2 regions of the Pediococcus inopinatus genome follow, and region 1 is predicted to be linked to the other one. Evidence: riboswitches for the same ligand, from Rfam matches in the RefSeq annotation. Region 1 holds a riboswitch; the other holds the start of a gene.

Region 1 (9,203 bases):
GTTTTAATCCAAATGCCTTACGAATGGGTTCCAACGCAACCACCATCTGGATCGTTGAACAGTTTGGATTAGCAATAATCCCATGGTGTCGGTTAAGAGCCTCCGCATTGACCTCAGGCACAACCAACGGCACAGCAGGGTCCATTCGAAATGCGCTCGTGTTATCCACACAAACAGCACCCCGTTTAACCGCTTCTGGCAATAGACGCTTGGAAACATCCCCACCTGCAGATGCCAATACTAAATCAACACCTTCAAAAGATTCTGGTTTAGCTTCTTCAACCACTACTGGTGCATCCCGGAACTTCAATTGTTTCCCAGCTGATCTTGCTGAAGCTAAAAATTTTATTGATTTCACTGGAATAGTAGATTGCTCTAACTGTTGAATTAAACGCGTTCCGACAGCACCTGTTGCACCTAAAATAGCCACATTATATTCGCCCATTTAATTTTCCTCTTTACTTGATGAATTTTTAGTACCTAAGCCACACTTGTTTTAGCAGCCATGAAACCCTTCATATTTGTCATTGCAGCATGCAAATCTTCCACACTTGCCGCATACGATAAACGGATGTAGCCTTCACCACCAGGTCCAAACGCGCTTCCTGGAATCACACCAACTTTGCCATCTTGAGCAAGCTCGGTCGCAAAATCAACTGAATTTTGCGTAAAGGCCGCTGGAATCTTGGCAAAAATATAGAAGGCACCTTTTGGTGGAACCGTTTCGAAACCTAATTTATCTAAGCAATCAATCACATAGTCCCGACTCTTTTTATACTGCACACACATTTTTTGAGGATCTTCCAAGCCATTTGCTAAGGCTTCTGCAGCTGCTGCTTGGGCTGGATTTGAAGGCGCTGTGACTAAAAAGGCATGCATTTTAGCTGCGTTTTTAACAAAATCAGCCGGGGCCGCGATATAACCAATTCGATATCCAGTCATGGCATGTGATTTTGACAAACCATTAATTAAAATTGTTTGTTCTGGAATCATTGCTGCAATTGAATGATGGGTAATATCATATGTAAGTTCGCTATAAATTTCATCTGCGATAACAAACATTTGTTTTGTAGCAATCACGTCTGCTAACCCTTGTAATTCAGCCTCTGTGTATTCCACACCCGTTGGATTATTCGGATAGGTCAAGATGATTGCTTTAACAGCATCGCCTTCATTGGCAAGGGTTTCTTCTAAACGTTGTGGCGTTAGCACAAAGTTATCGTTTGAGGTATCTACTTCAACCGGAATTCCACCTGCAATAGTAATCAAGGGCACATACAAAGCAAACGCTGGGGTTGGCACAATGACTTTATCACCAGGGTTCAAAATTGCCATTAAGCTGGCGGCTAAGGCCTCTGTGGCCCCAATTGTAGTGACAATTTCCGTATCTGCATCGTAATCCAAATCGTAACGAGTTTTTAGAAATCCACTAATGGCATTTCGCAATGCGGGAGTTCCCTTTTGAGCCGAATAATGAGAATCATTATTACGAATGCTCTCTACTGCGGCCTCTTTGACGTGTTCTGGGGTGTTAAAACCGGGTTCGCCCAAAGTCAATTTAACTAGTCCAGGAATACCTGTCACCTTTTGGTCAAAAGCACGAATCCCAGATGGCCCGATCGAATCTAAACGTTGATTAACTTGATTTTCTAAAGCTGCATTTAATTTTGGCATTCTACCACTCCTTAATTTTTACGATAAAACGTTCTCTAAACCGACGACCAATTCAGATAGTTTCCCGACATTTTTAACGGCTACTTCCACACCCTTCATGAAGGAATCGCGGATAAAGGAATCTTGACGAATCGTTAAGGCTTCTCCTTCACTACCGAATAAAACCTGTTCATGAGCCACGTATCCTGGTAACCGTACTGAATGAATTCTGATCCCTTTATAATTACCACCACGAGCACCTGGTAAGGTTTCTTCAAACTTGGCATTATCAGCCGCTTGGGGCTCACGGGCTTCACTAATTTGTTTTGCAGTACTTAAAGCAGTCCCTGAAGGAGCATCGATTTTATCAGCATGGTGCATTTCAATAATTTCTGCTTCAGGGAAATATTGAGCAGCTTCTTTTGCAAATTTCATCAACAAAACGGCCGAAATTCCAAAGTTAGGCACAATCAGTCCAGCCATATGCTGATCTTTTGCGTAGGCTTTGAGATCTTCAACTTGTTGATCCGATAAACCACTCGTTCCCACTACCGGGCGAATTTGATGACCCAAGGCAAATTTAGTATTTTCAAAAACTGCTTTTGGTGTGCTGAAATCAATCCACACATCGGCATCCGTCTTGATGTTCGTAAGATCATTAAATACCTGAACCTCATCTGCTAAATCATAGCTGGCTGGCTGTAAATCAGTGACTACCGGGCTGTATACAGCAACTAATTGAAAGTCTTTTGTGTCATTCACAAGTTTGACGGCTTTTTGGCCCATCGAACCATTAAATCCCGCAATAATTATTTTAATCATCTGCAACTCCTAACTCGCCTAAATCAGTTATTTCCAAGGCTTCCTCATTTAATCCCAAAGCTTTTGCCAATGTTTGGCGCTCTTCGTGATTCAATGGCAAGATCGGTAAACGACTACCGCCCACTTGAAATCCTTGGGCCTTCAAAACAGCCTTAACAGGTGATGGTGATGGATAAAGGAATAAAGCTTCCATTTTAGGGGTCAAACGCCGTTGTAAACTTGCCGCTAACTCTCTGTTACCCTCATAAAGGGCATCCAACATTGCGCGCATATCTTTTCCATATATATGCGCCGCTACAGAAACCACCCCGTTTGCGCCAATCGCAATCCCGGGTAATGTTTGTGCATCTTCACCTGTGTAGACCATGAAATCATCTGGGGTATTTTGAACTAAGTATTCCAAATCCTCTAAGGAAGTACACTGTTTAACCGCCTGAATATTTGGATGTTGTGCTAACTGAACAACCGTCTCATTTTGCATGGTGACACCCGTTCGACCAGGAATGTTATAAATTGCAACTGGAATTGGTGACTGATCGGCAACAGTTGTAAAATGAGCAACCATCCCGCGTTGATTAGGTTTATTGTAATAAGGGACAACCACAAGAGCCATATGAATGCCCTTAATTTGGCCAACTTCTTTAGTGAAACGGGCCGTTTCTAAGGTGTTGTTACTACCAGTCCCAGCAATGATTGGTCCTCGTCCATCAACGATTTCAGCAAACCGGGTATACAATTCAATTTTTTCATCATGCGTTAAATTAGGAGTTTCCCCTGTAGTTCCACCAATAATAAAGCCCCGACTACCAGTATCAAAAAGATGATTGGTTAATGTTTTTAAAGCCGGAAAATCGATTTGCCCCTGATCATCAAACGGCGTCACAATCGCAGTTAAAATATCTGCATTTTTAAACATAATTTTATTTCCTTTCATATTGATTATTTATTCATTCGATCTAGTAAGAATCCCGTAATGGCACTAACTCCAAGCTGAATCGCTTTTAGATTCGGTTTTAATGTGGCTGAATGCAACTGTGAGGCATCTTCAACTCCCAGCCAAAACATGGTCCCTGGAAACTTCGCTAATAGGTACCCAAAATCTTCTCCAGTCATTGCCGGCTGCGTTTCAACAAATTGCACATTCTCTGCTTGTTTCATATAGGAAATAAAGTTTTTCGTTAAAGCCGAATTATTTTCAACTGGCCAGTAACCACCTTGGTTAAGTTTCACTTCCACTGTTGCTTGATAGCTCTGGGCAATCCCATTCGCAACTTCTTTGATCCGCTGATCAATGTGTTCAATCATCGTTTGCGTCAAACCGCGAATGGTTCCTTCCAAATGGGCCCGGCCCGCAATCACATTGCGAATCGTTCCAGCTTCAAACTTGCCAAACGTAATTACGCCGCCTTCGATGGGATCCACGCTTCGTGACACGATCGTTTGCACCTGATTAATAAACTGGCTAGCAGCCACAACCATATCGTTAGCATCTTGGGGAAATGCTGCATGGCCACCTTTGCCATAAAAATCAACATCAACTTCGGTAGTGCCAGCAAACAATGTGCCCATCCGACAGCCAATTGCTCCTACTGGTAAATCAGGATTATCATGGAGTCCATAAAATTCATCAGGACGCCATTTACCAGTAAACACATTTTTTTCATAAGCTGTTTTTCCGCCATTCAAGCTCTCTTCAGCTGGTTGAAAGAAAAACAAAAGATTGTCTTTAGGCTGATGACTGGCAAAATAACTCAGTGTGCCCAAAGCAACTGACATATGAATATCATGTCCGCAAGCGTGCATCACATTTGGATGTGTTGAAGCGAACGGCAAATCCGTTTCTTCCTTTACTGGCAAACCATCAATATCTGTCCTATAACCAACGGTTCGTTTTGGCGCACTCCCATGAACTAAAACTAATAGGGCCGTTGGCATTTGCGCTGGCGTTGTAATCTCTAAGTTTGTTTGGTCAAATTGACGAATAATTTTTTCTAAATAAGCATGCGTTTGAACTTCTTGCATTGCTAACTCTGGGATTTGATGTAAATCCTGATAGATTTGAATTAGTTGCGACTCTGTTAGCGGTTCTTGGCTTTTATTTTCCATTGGCTTACAGCTTTCTTAACGTGTCCTCTAGTTCTGTTTTTGATCGTGTTTGGTCGTCAATATCCTTCATCTTGCGAGCAGGAACTCCGGCTACCATCGTGTTAGGGTCAACGTCTTTGGTCACAACCGCACCAGCTGCCACAACTGCGCCTTTACCGACATGCACTCCTTCTAAAACAACGGCGTTTGCGCCAATCATCACATCATCATCAATCCGAACTGGTTCAGCTGATGCCGGTTCAACAACCCCTGCTAAAACTGTTCCGGCTCCAATGTGTGCGTGTTTACCAACCGTTGCTCGACCACCCATGACAACGCCCATATCAATCATCGTGTCTTCACCGATTTCTGCACCAATGTTGATTAAGGCTCCCATCATAATCACGGCATTGTCACCAATAACAACTTGATCACGAATGATGGCACCTGGTTCAATACGAGCATTGATATTTTTGGTGTCCAACAAAGGTACAGCCGTATTGCGACCATCATTTTCAACAACGTAATCATCAATTACTGCTTTGTTTGCTTCAAGAAAAGGTTTTACGTCGGCCCAGTCACCGAAAATTGTTCCAGCCTTGGATTCTACAAAACTTTGAATAACGTTCGGAAAATCAAGTTTATCCAAGTTACCTTTTAAGTAAACTTTCACCGCCGTTTTCTTTTTAGCATTACTAATAAAATCAATAATTTCACGTGCGTCTAACTGTGCCATATCTTGAACCTACCCTTCGAATTTTGTGTGTATGTATATTTTAAGATTGCCGGATTAAGCCAACCTTAAAAAATTATTTTTACTCTTCTTCTATTATACGACATCTAAATGTAATCCTGATCCAAACTCACCAGGTCTTCGTAACTTTCTCGTTTAACAACCACTTTGGCTTGCCCGTTTTCGACAAACACTACGGCCGGGCGCGGATTCCGATTATAATTGGAGGCCATTGAATACCCGTAAGCACCGGTTGATAAGATTGCCAAGGTATCCCCAGGTTGAGATTTTGGCAACGCCTGTTTTTGAATCAAAACATCCCCGGATTCGCAATATTTTCCGGCTACTCGTACCGTTTCTTCATTTTCATCAGCGGCCCGGTTGGCTAAAACAGCTTCATAATCTGCTTGATACAAAGCCGGACGAATATTGTCGCCCATGCCCCCATCGACCGTTACATATGGTAAGTGTCCCGGAACTGCTTTTCGAGAACCTACTGTGTATAAACTGTAACCGGCAGGACCCACAATGGAGCGGCCAGGTTCAATCCAAATTGCAGGCATATTCAATTGACGAAGTGCAACTCGTTTTTGAACCGCTTTAACAATCGCATCAACAAACCTTTCTGGTGCAATTGGATCATCATCTTTGGTGTAACGAATACCAAACCCACCACCTACATTTAGAACCTGAATATCCAAATCAAACTTGGCTTGCCAATCTGCTGCCAAATCAACTAATTTATTGGCCGCCATCACAAATCCTTCAACTTCAAAAATCTGTGAGCCAATATGGGCATGAATTCCGAGCATCGTCATACGATGATTAGCTAAAACCTGTTGCAAAGCTTCTTCAGCTTGCCCCGATTGGATATCAAAACCAAATTTGCTGTCTTCTTGACCAGTTTGATCGTACTTGTGCGTGTGGGCAGAAATTCCGGGAGTTAAACGTAACATGACGTTTATGGTCTGATCCTTTTCTGCCAAAATTTCACTAAGTAATTGAATTTCATAAAAATTATCTAAAATTACGACCCCAATTTGCTGGTCAACTGCCATTTCCAGTTCGGCCCGCGACTTGTTGTTCCCATGGAAACTAATTTTGTCCATCGGGAATCCCGCTTTAATAGCCGTATACAATTCTCCACCTGAAACGACGTCAATATGCCCTTTTTCTTGGGCAACAACTTGAAACATGCCAACTGTCGCAAACGCTTTGCTGGCGTAGCTCACTTCATAGGCAACTTGATCTTCTTCAAACACCCGACTAAAATTTTGAATCTGTTGGCGAATCTTCGCAACATCATAGGCAATCAATGGTGTGCCGAATTGATGTGCCAAGTCGGCAGCATCAATCCCACCAATTGTTAAATGTCCCGCTGCATTAATTTTTTGAATTCCTAACTGCTTATCCATTGTATTTCTCCTGTTATTTTGCCATTTTAAAATAAAAAAAGGAATCTTTTTGTTTTGCGCAAACAAAAATATCCCAGAATTAAGTTCTCGTTATTCTGTATCAATTGTCGATAGCGCCCCGCAGCCGACATGTTTTGCTGCGACAGTCCGTAGTCTCTTAAACTGCGTCCCAGCTAACTAAATCTCTATCCAGATTCAGCGCTTCGGCAACCGCCCCTTTTACAAGCTTCTAAGTTTGATAGAAACTCAGCTTGTGACTCATGTTGGTTGCAACCTCTTAAATTATTAAAAAGTTTATAATACTTTTCACAGATAGTCAACCCTTCCGGTGGAAATTAAGTCCTAAATCAAATTTTTTTATTGCTATTCATAGATTTAATGCTAAAATTCACAATAACTAATCAAATTCTAATAAAATCTTTTTTAATTTATTTTAAGGAGTGGCATAACTAATCATGAATGTTGTAAAATTTGGCGGAAGCTCGCTGGCAGACGGTCCCCATTTTCAAAAAGTTATCAATATCATCACGGCTGACCCTAAGCGACAAATAGTCGTTGTTTCAGCCCCCGGTAAACGTTTTTCCACCGATACCAAAGTAACCGATCTTCTAATTAGCTATGCACAAGCAGTTATTGACCATACGGATGCAAAGCCGGTTATAAAAATGATTGCGGATCGCTACGAGGCCATTGGTCAATTTTTTAGTTTACCAGCTAGACCAATTCAAAAAATCATTACCAAATTAAAATCTTTACCTGATGAAGATTATCCCAGCAATGCTTATCTGATGGCCGCCTTTAAAGCTCATGGTGAACGTTTAAACGCGATGCTTTTAACTAGTGTTTTAAATCAACTCGATATTAAAGCCCGCTTTGTTGATCCGTTTGAAGCTGGCATTATCGTAACCGACGATCCAAGCGATGCAACTGTTCGCCCGGAAACCTATGACAATCTTGCCCATTTAAAATTTGGTGGTGAAAAACTTATTTTCCCGGGCTTCTTTGGTTTTACGCCCAATGGCCAAATTGCCACCTTCTCAAGAGGTGGCTCCGACATTACAGGCGCCATTGTAGCTCGCGGTCTTCATGCAGATTTATACGAAAACTTTACAGATGTAAATGCCATCTATGCAGTCGACCCTCGAATTGTAGCGCATCCCCAGGCAATCAAAAAGATGACCTACCGCGAAATGCGTGAACTTTCTTATGCTGGTTTCTCGGTATTTCACGATGAGGCCATCATTCCAGCCATTGAAGGCCAAGTCCCAATTAACGTCAAGAATACCAATCACCCAGAGCTACCTGGTACTCTGATTGTGCCTGAAGAAAATTTCCAGCCAAAACATACGATTACCGGAGTTGCCAGTTCTGATCGCTTTGCTGCCCTATATCTGCATCGTTATTTGCTCAATAAAGAAGTGGGATTTACATTAAAACTCCTTCAAATTTTGTACAAATATGATGTTTCATATGAACACATGCCTTCTGGGATCGATGATTTAACGATCATTTTTGATAAGCAACAGCTAGATGACCACACAATTCATGAAATGTGTTATGATATCAAAAATACACTGCACCCCGACCAACTCGATTGGATTGACGACTACGCCATTATTATGGTCGTTGGTGAAGGCATGCGTTCTAAAATTGGGACAATTGAAAATATCATTCGTCCTCTTGCTCAAAATAATATTGGCGTCCACATGATCAATCAAGGTGCTTCTCGGATTTCCATCATGTTAGGCACAGAGCGGGCGGACGCCAAAAAAGCTGTTAAACAAATTTATCAACAATTTTTCACGCTAAAAAGTAACGAAGGGAGCAACACCCATGCAAATTGATAAAGTCCATGGCTCAGAAAACCACTTTTTCTTGTTAGATCAAACCAAACTAAAAACTCGGCTCTCCGATCAAGAACTAATAAAATTCACTAAAAAGATTGCCGATCCGCAAACCGGTATTTTGAATGGATCTGACGGCGTTTTGGTAGTTGATCAATCAAATCATGAAGGCGTAGCAGCCCAAATGCGTGTCATCAATGCGGATGGTAGTGAAGCATCCATGTGTGGAAATGGTTTACGGACCGTTTCACGCTATTTAGCTCAAGAATCCAATATAGACCAATTTAAGGTTCAAACATTAAACGCTGATCTACAAGTTAGTAAATCCGGCAATTTTGCAACCAGTGTGCCCGCCTTTAGCGTTGAAATTTCGCCGGTTTCGTTTGCAGCCGAAAAATTACCATTTAAAAACTTAAATACTGAGAAATTAATTGATCAACCAGTCCCCGAATTTCTTCCCAATCTTAAATTTACAGCTATCGCGGTTCCTAATCCCCACCTAATCAGCTTCGTTTCTGCCGAAGAATTAGCATCCGATGATTTAGGAATTTTAGGCAAACGATTAAATGCGGAAAATCCCTATTTTCCAGATGGTGTAAACGTCAGCTTTGCTCAAATTCTTGAGGACAATAAACTTTTTGTGCGCACGTA
Region 2 (4,236 bases), 290 kb from region 1:
GAACTTGCCGGCCATAATCACCTTGAGGATCGTCATCCCGCATCCGAGAATAGTCTAATGCGGCCTTTCCGCCTAAATGGATCTTTTTACCTTTGACAACGTTGGCTGCCCCATACTTAAATGTGAGAGTTGGTTTGACGGTCACACCACCAACACCGTTGACGATTTTCTCTAAGCCGCCCATATTGATCAATCCGTAGAAATCAATGGGGACATCTAATAGTTGCTGAATGGATTTGATACTGGTTCCCGCACCGCCAAATGAGTAAGCGGAATTTAATTTTGAAGGCGCATATTGTGTGTATCCCGGAATTGAAAGAGCAGTATCACGGGGGATACTAGTTAGGGTCATGCTTTTCTTTTTGGGATTTAAAGTGGCAATGATGATAGTGTCGGTTCGGCCACGATAATTTCGGCCAAGAGCCCCGGTATCAGTTCCTAAAAGTAAGATAGAAATGGGCTTATTTTTTTTGATAACCGATGAGACATCTCGCGCTTTTTGAATATTTGCACTATTAAAAACAGAATTTGCAGCTTTTTTCGCAGCATACCACTTGTAGGCGGCAAAAACACCGACTGCGATGATAAGAAGACAAACAATCGTGATAATGAGTCGTCTTCGCCGGGAACGTTTGGGACGATTTGGTCGCTGATGTTGACCACCGTTTTCCGGTTCTCTATGCATCTCGGTTCGAGTTGGCGGAACGTTAAAATGGTTGTGCAGCTCGGATCTTTTGGGTGTTTGGTCCTCATTCATGGGGTTGCCTCCTGAAGCAATATAAAATAAAAGTTTGTATGTGCTTAAGCATAACCGATTAAGCAGTCGAAAAATTGGATTTTATTTTGATTTAATCTTTTTTTAAACACCAAAAGTATATCACATATCTACCGCATTACGAAAACGCAATCAAAATAAAATTAGCTGATTTTGGTAGTTTTAATTAAAAGTGGCTTTTATAGGGAAAAATCTGGTATTCTTTAGGAAGAGAAGTGTGATCAGATGAGCATTCGATGAATCGGGTGGTGAGGAAAACTGTGAACAACAAAATTTTGACACCAAGATTAAATTTAAGACCATTTACGACGACGGATTTATTTAAGCTCCGAGAAATTGTTGAAAACGCAGAGATTGCTAAAAGGGCTGGCTTTCGCGTTTCTAACAGCGCCTTTGAGAGTAACTTTTTCTTACAGCAACTTATGCAGACAAATATTTGGGCGATCACTCTAAAGCAAAGTGCAGATGTTATTGGCAGCATTGGTTTATACTCAGTGAGTGATAAGACGCATGAACCGGACCCGCTGAAATTCGAGATTGGCTACATGTTAAATCAAGACTTTTGGGGCACGGGCTATATGAAAGAAGCTGTTTATTATGTTTTACAGCAAGCCTTTCAAGAAAATCCGGCGTATACTGTGTTAGCCAGTACTTATACTGAAAATAAACGGTCGAAACTACTTTTAGAGCACCTCGGGTTTGAAATGACCGGCCAGCATACTTTGCTAGCAAGTGTCTTGAACCCGGATCCTAAACAAGAGACGTACTATGAATTAACAGAAAAAGGATTTAGAGAAGGCGGTAATTATGCAACTCACTAAAGGGTTTGAACAGGCAGCATGTATCATTGCGTTATTATGTACTCAGGATCGAAAGGTTCCGTTGACAACGGCGGTTATTCACAAGCGGTTAACAGGTTCGGAGGCCTACTTACGAAAAATTATGCGTAAACTTGTGCTGGCCGGGCTAGTGACGTCGATTCCTGGAAATAACGGTGGTTTTCGTTTGGCTAAGGATCCAAGCAAAATTTCGTTGTTGGATATTGTAGAAGCTAGCGAAGGCACGATAAAAACGTATCCCGACATGGGGTTTATTGAAAACATTTTTTCTGATGCGCGGCCAATTGCCGAACGTGGTAAAGACGTTTTAAATAAAACGTTTCAAAGCGCTGATGATCTTTGGCGGAACTATCTAAAGGAACAAAGTCTAAGCGATATTCTTATGCAAATTATGGGCGAGCCAGCTGCTCCTGGAATTGATTGGAACGGCTCAGACTCGGAATTGCAAGCAAATTTTTTAAAGTTAAATCAAAAAATTGAAAACGTAAGAACTGATTTAAATGGGGATTAGGAGTTGTCAGACTAGTCTTGCTTGTATATAATTGAATCATATCGAAAGAAGAGGTTGCCAAATTCATAAGTAACAACTCTAAGGTGATAAAGCATCGATGAGGAGTTGTGAAAGGGGAGTTGGCCGAAATCTAAAGGTGCTTTTTCACTTTTGGGTTGGGCCCTGGTTCAACAAATCAGGGACTGTCGTAATGCTTGTAGAGCAGTACGGGGCGCTATCTACGATTTGACTGAGAAATTTATCGGAAGTCTTTTTGTATGGCGATTTGTTATACAAAGAGGCTTCTTTTTTATTGGTTAAAAATAGGATTGCCTTTTTAATTAGAAACTTAAGGAGGAAACATATTTATGGCAGAACAAGAGAATCACAGCATTGATCGCTCATTGAAGACCCGTCACATTTCAATGATAGCGCTTGGTGGGAGTATCGGAACTGGCTTGTTTGTAGCAAGTGGTTCTGCAATTTCAGAAGCAGGTCCTGGCGGGGCTTTGTTAGCATACGTGGCGATGGGGATCATGGTTTATTTTTTGATGACCAGTTTAGGCGAGATGGCCACTTATATGCCAGTTTCGGGCTCTTTTGCGACCTACTCAACAAAGTATGTGGACCCGGCTATGGGCTTTGCGATGGGATGGAATTACTGGTTTAACTGGGCCATTACTTTGGCTGTTGATATCAGTACAGTTTCAATCGTCATGAAATTCTGGTTGCCAAATGTCCCCGGTTGGGTATGGAGTGTGTTGGCGTTAGTACTAATTTTTTCCGTTAACGCTCTTACCGTCAAGGCCTTTGGTGAAACTGAATATTGGATGGCATTGATTAAGGTCGTTACAGTTATCATTTTCTTAGTAGTTGGTGTGGCCGTTATTTTTGGCATCATGGGTGGACATGCAACCTATTTAAATAATTTCACGTATAAAAAAGCGCCATTTGTTGGCGGAATTCCGATGATTCTTAGTGTATTCGTTGTCGCGGGTTTCTCATTTCAAGGAACTGAATTAATTGGGATTACAGCTGGTGAATCAGAAGCACCTGAAGAAAGTGTTCCTAAGGCGATTAACCAAGTGTTTTGGCGAATTATTTTATTCTATATTTTGGCGATTTTTGTGATTGCTTGCATTATTCCTTATACAAGTCCTGATTTGTTAGGATCTTCGGCAAGTGACGTTAAGATCAGTCCGTTCACCTTAGTCTTTCAACGAGCCGGGTTAGCCGGAGCAGCAAGTATCATGAACGCAGTTATTTTGACATCGGTCATCTCTTCGGCAAATTCAGGGATGTATGCTTCCACAAGAATGTTATACTCATTGGCTTTACAAGGGTATGCCCCAAAAACATTTGGATTAACAACAAAACGAGGAATCCCTTTAATGGCCTTGATTGGGACGACCATTGTTGGTGCGTTAACCTTTATCTCAAGTATTGAAGGCCCCCATATCTATATGTGGTTGGTTGCAGCAAGTGGTTTGACTGGATTTATTGCCTGGCTGGGGATTGCTATTTCTCATTTTCGCTTTCGTCGCGCATTTGTTAAACAAGGACACAAGGTGGAAGAACTTAAATATCATGCAAAATGGTTCCCATTTGGACCGATATTTGCTTTTGTAATTTGTTTGTTGGTCATTGCTGGCCAGGATCTTCATTCCTTTGCGACGTTTAACTGGGAAGCAATCGGAATTAGTTATATTAGTGTGCCAATCTTCATCGTTTTGTACGTATTCTATAAAGTGAAATATCATACGCATATTATTCCGTTGGACGAAGTTGATTTAACGCAACCCGATTTTATTTTAAAGTCTCGAAAAATCAAGAAATAAGTGTATAATGCAAGATGCTGTAATAAAAGAGAAATCATGGTAATTGGTTGATTTTTAAAACCATATATTGTTTTTGAATCTGAATATGCTACAATATATAGTATTAAAAGATGAATAAAGGGGAACTTCGAATGATTGCATTATCAGGTCCAATTGGAGCAGGAAAAACAACGTTAACGGAAATTTTATCTCAACATTTAGGCACAAAAGCTTATTATGAATCAGTTGATGATAACCAAATTTTGCCACTTTTTTACAAAGACCCTAAGCGCTACGCATTTTTACTGCAAATTT

The links. A riboswitch is a leader RNA that binds a small molecule or an ion and turns the genes downstream of it on or off. The one in region 1 is predicted to bind lysine.
Region 2: another riboswitch for lysine. It lies ahead of PI20285_RS02450 (amino acid permease); the one in region 1 lies ahead of lysA (diaminopimelate decarboxylase).

Annotation. Positions count from the first base shown of each region.
Region 1 covers NZ_CP019981.1:193,681-202,883, reverse strand. The annotation lists gene PI20285_RS00990 (aspartate-semialdehyde dehydrogenase) at 1-445, opposite strand, end outside; gene PI20285_RS00985 (aminotransferase class I/II-fold pyridoxal phosphate-dependent enzyme) at 481-1,674, opposite strand; gene dapB (4-hydroxy-tetrahydrodipicolinate reductase) at 1,693-2,475, opposite strand; gene dapA (4-hydroxy-tetrahydrodipicolinate synthase) at 2,468-3,391, opposite strand; gene PI20285_RS00970 (N-acetyldiaminopimelate deacetylase) at 3,415-4,581, opposite strand; gene dapD (2,3,4,5-tetrahydropyridine-2,6-dicarboxylate N-acetyltransferase) at 4,586-5,296, opposite strand; gene lysA (diaminopimelate decarboxylase) at 5,401-6,708, opposite strand; lysine riboswitch at 6,812-6,995, opposite strand; gene PI20285_RS00955 (aspartate kinase) at 7,164-8,552, shown strand; gene dapF (diaminopimelate epimerase) at 8,542-9,203, shown strand, end outside.
Region 2 covers NZ_CP019981.1:489,010-493,245, forward strand. The annotation lists gene PI20285_RS02435 (LCP family glycopolymer transferase) at 1-757, opposite strand, end outside; gene PI20285_RS02440 (GNAT family N-acetyltransferase) at 1,036-1,596, shown strand; gene PI20285_RS02445 (Rrf2 family transcriptional regulator) at 1,583-2,125, shown strand; lysine riboswitch at 2,166-2,350, shown strand; gene PI20285_RS02450 (amino acid permease) at 2,473-3,942, shown strand; gene PI20285_RS02455 (deoxynucleoside kinase) at 4,074-4,236, shown strand, end outside.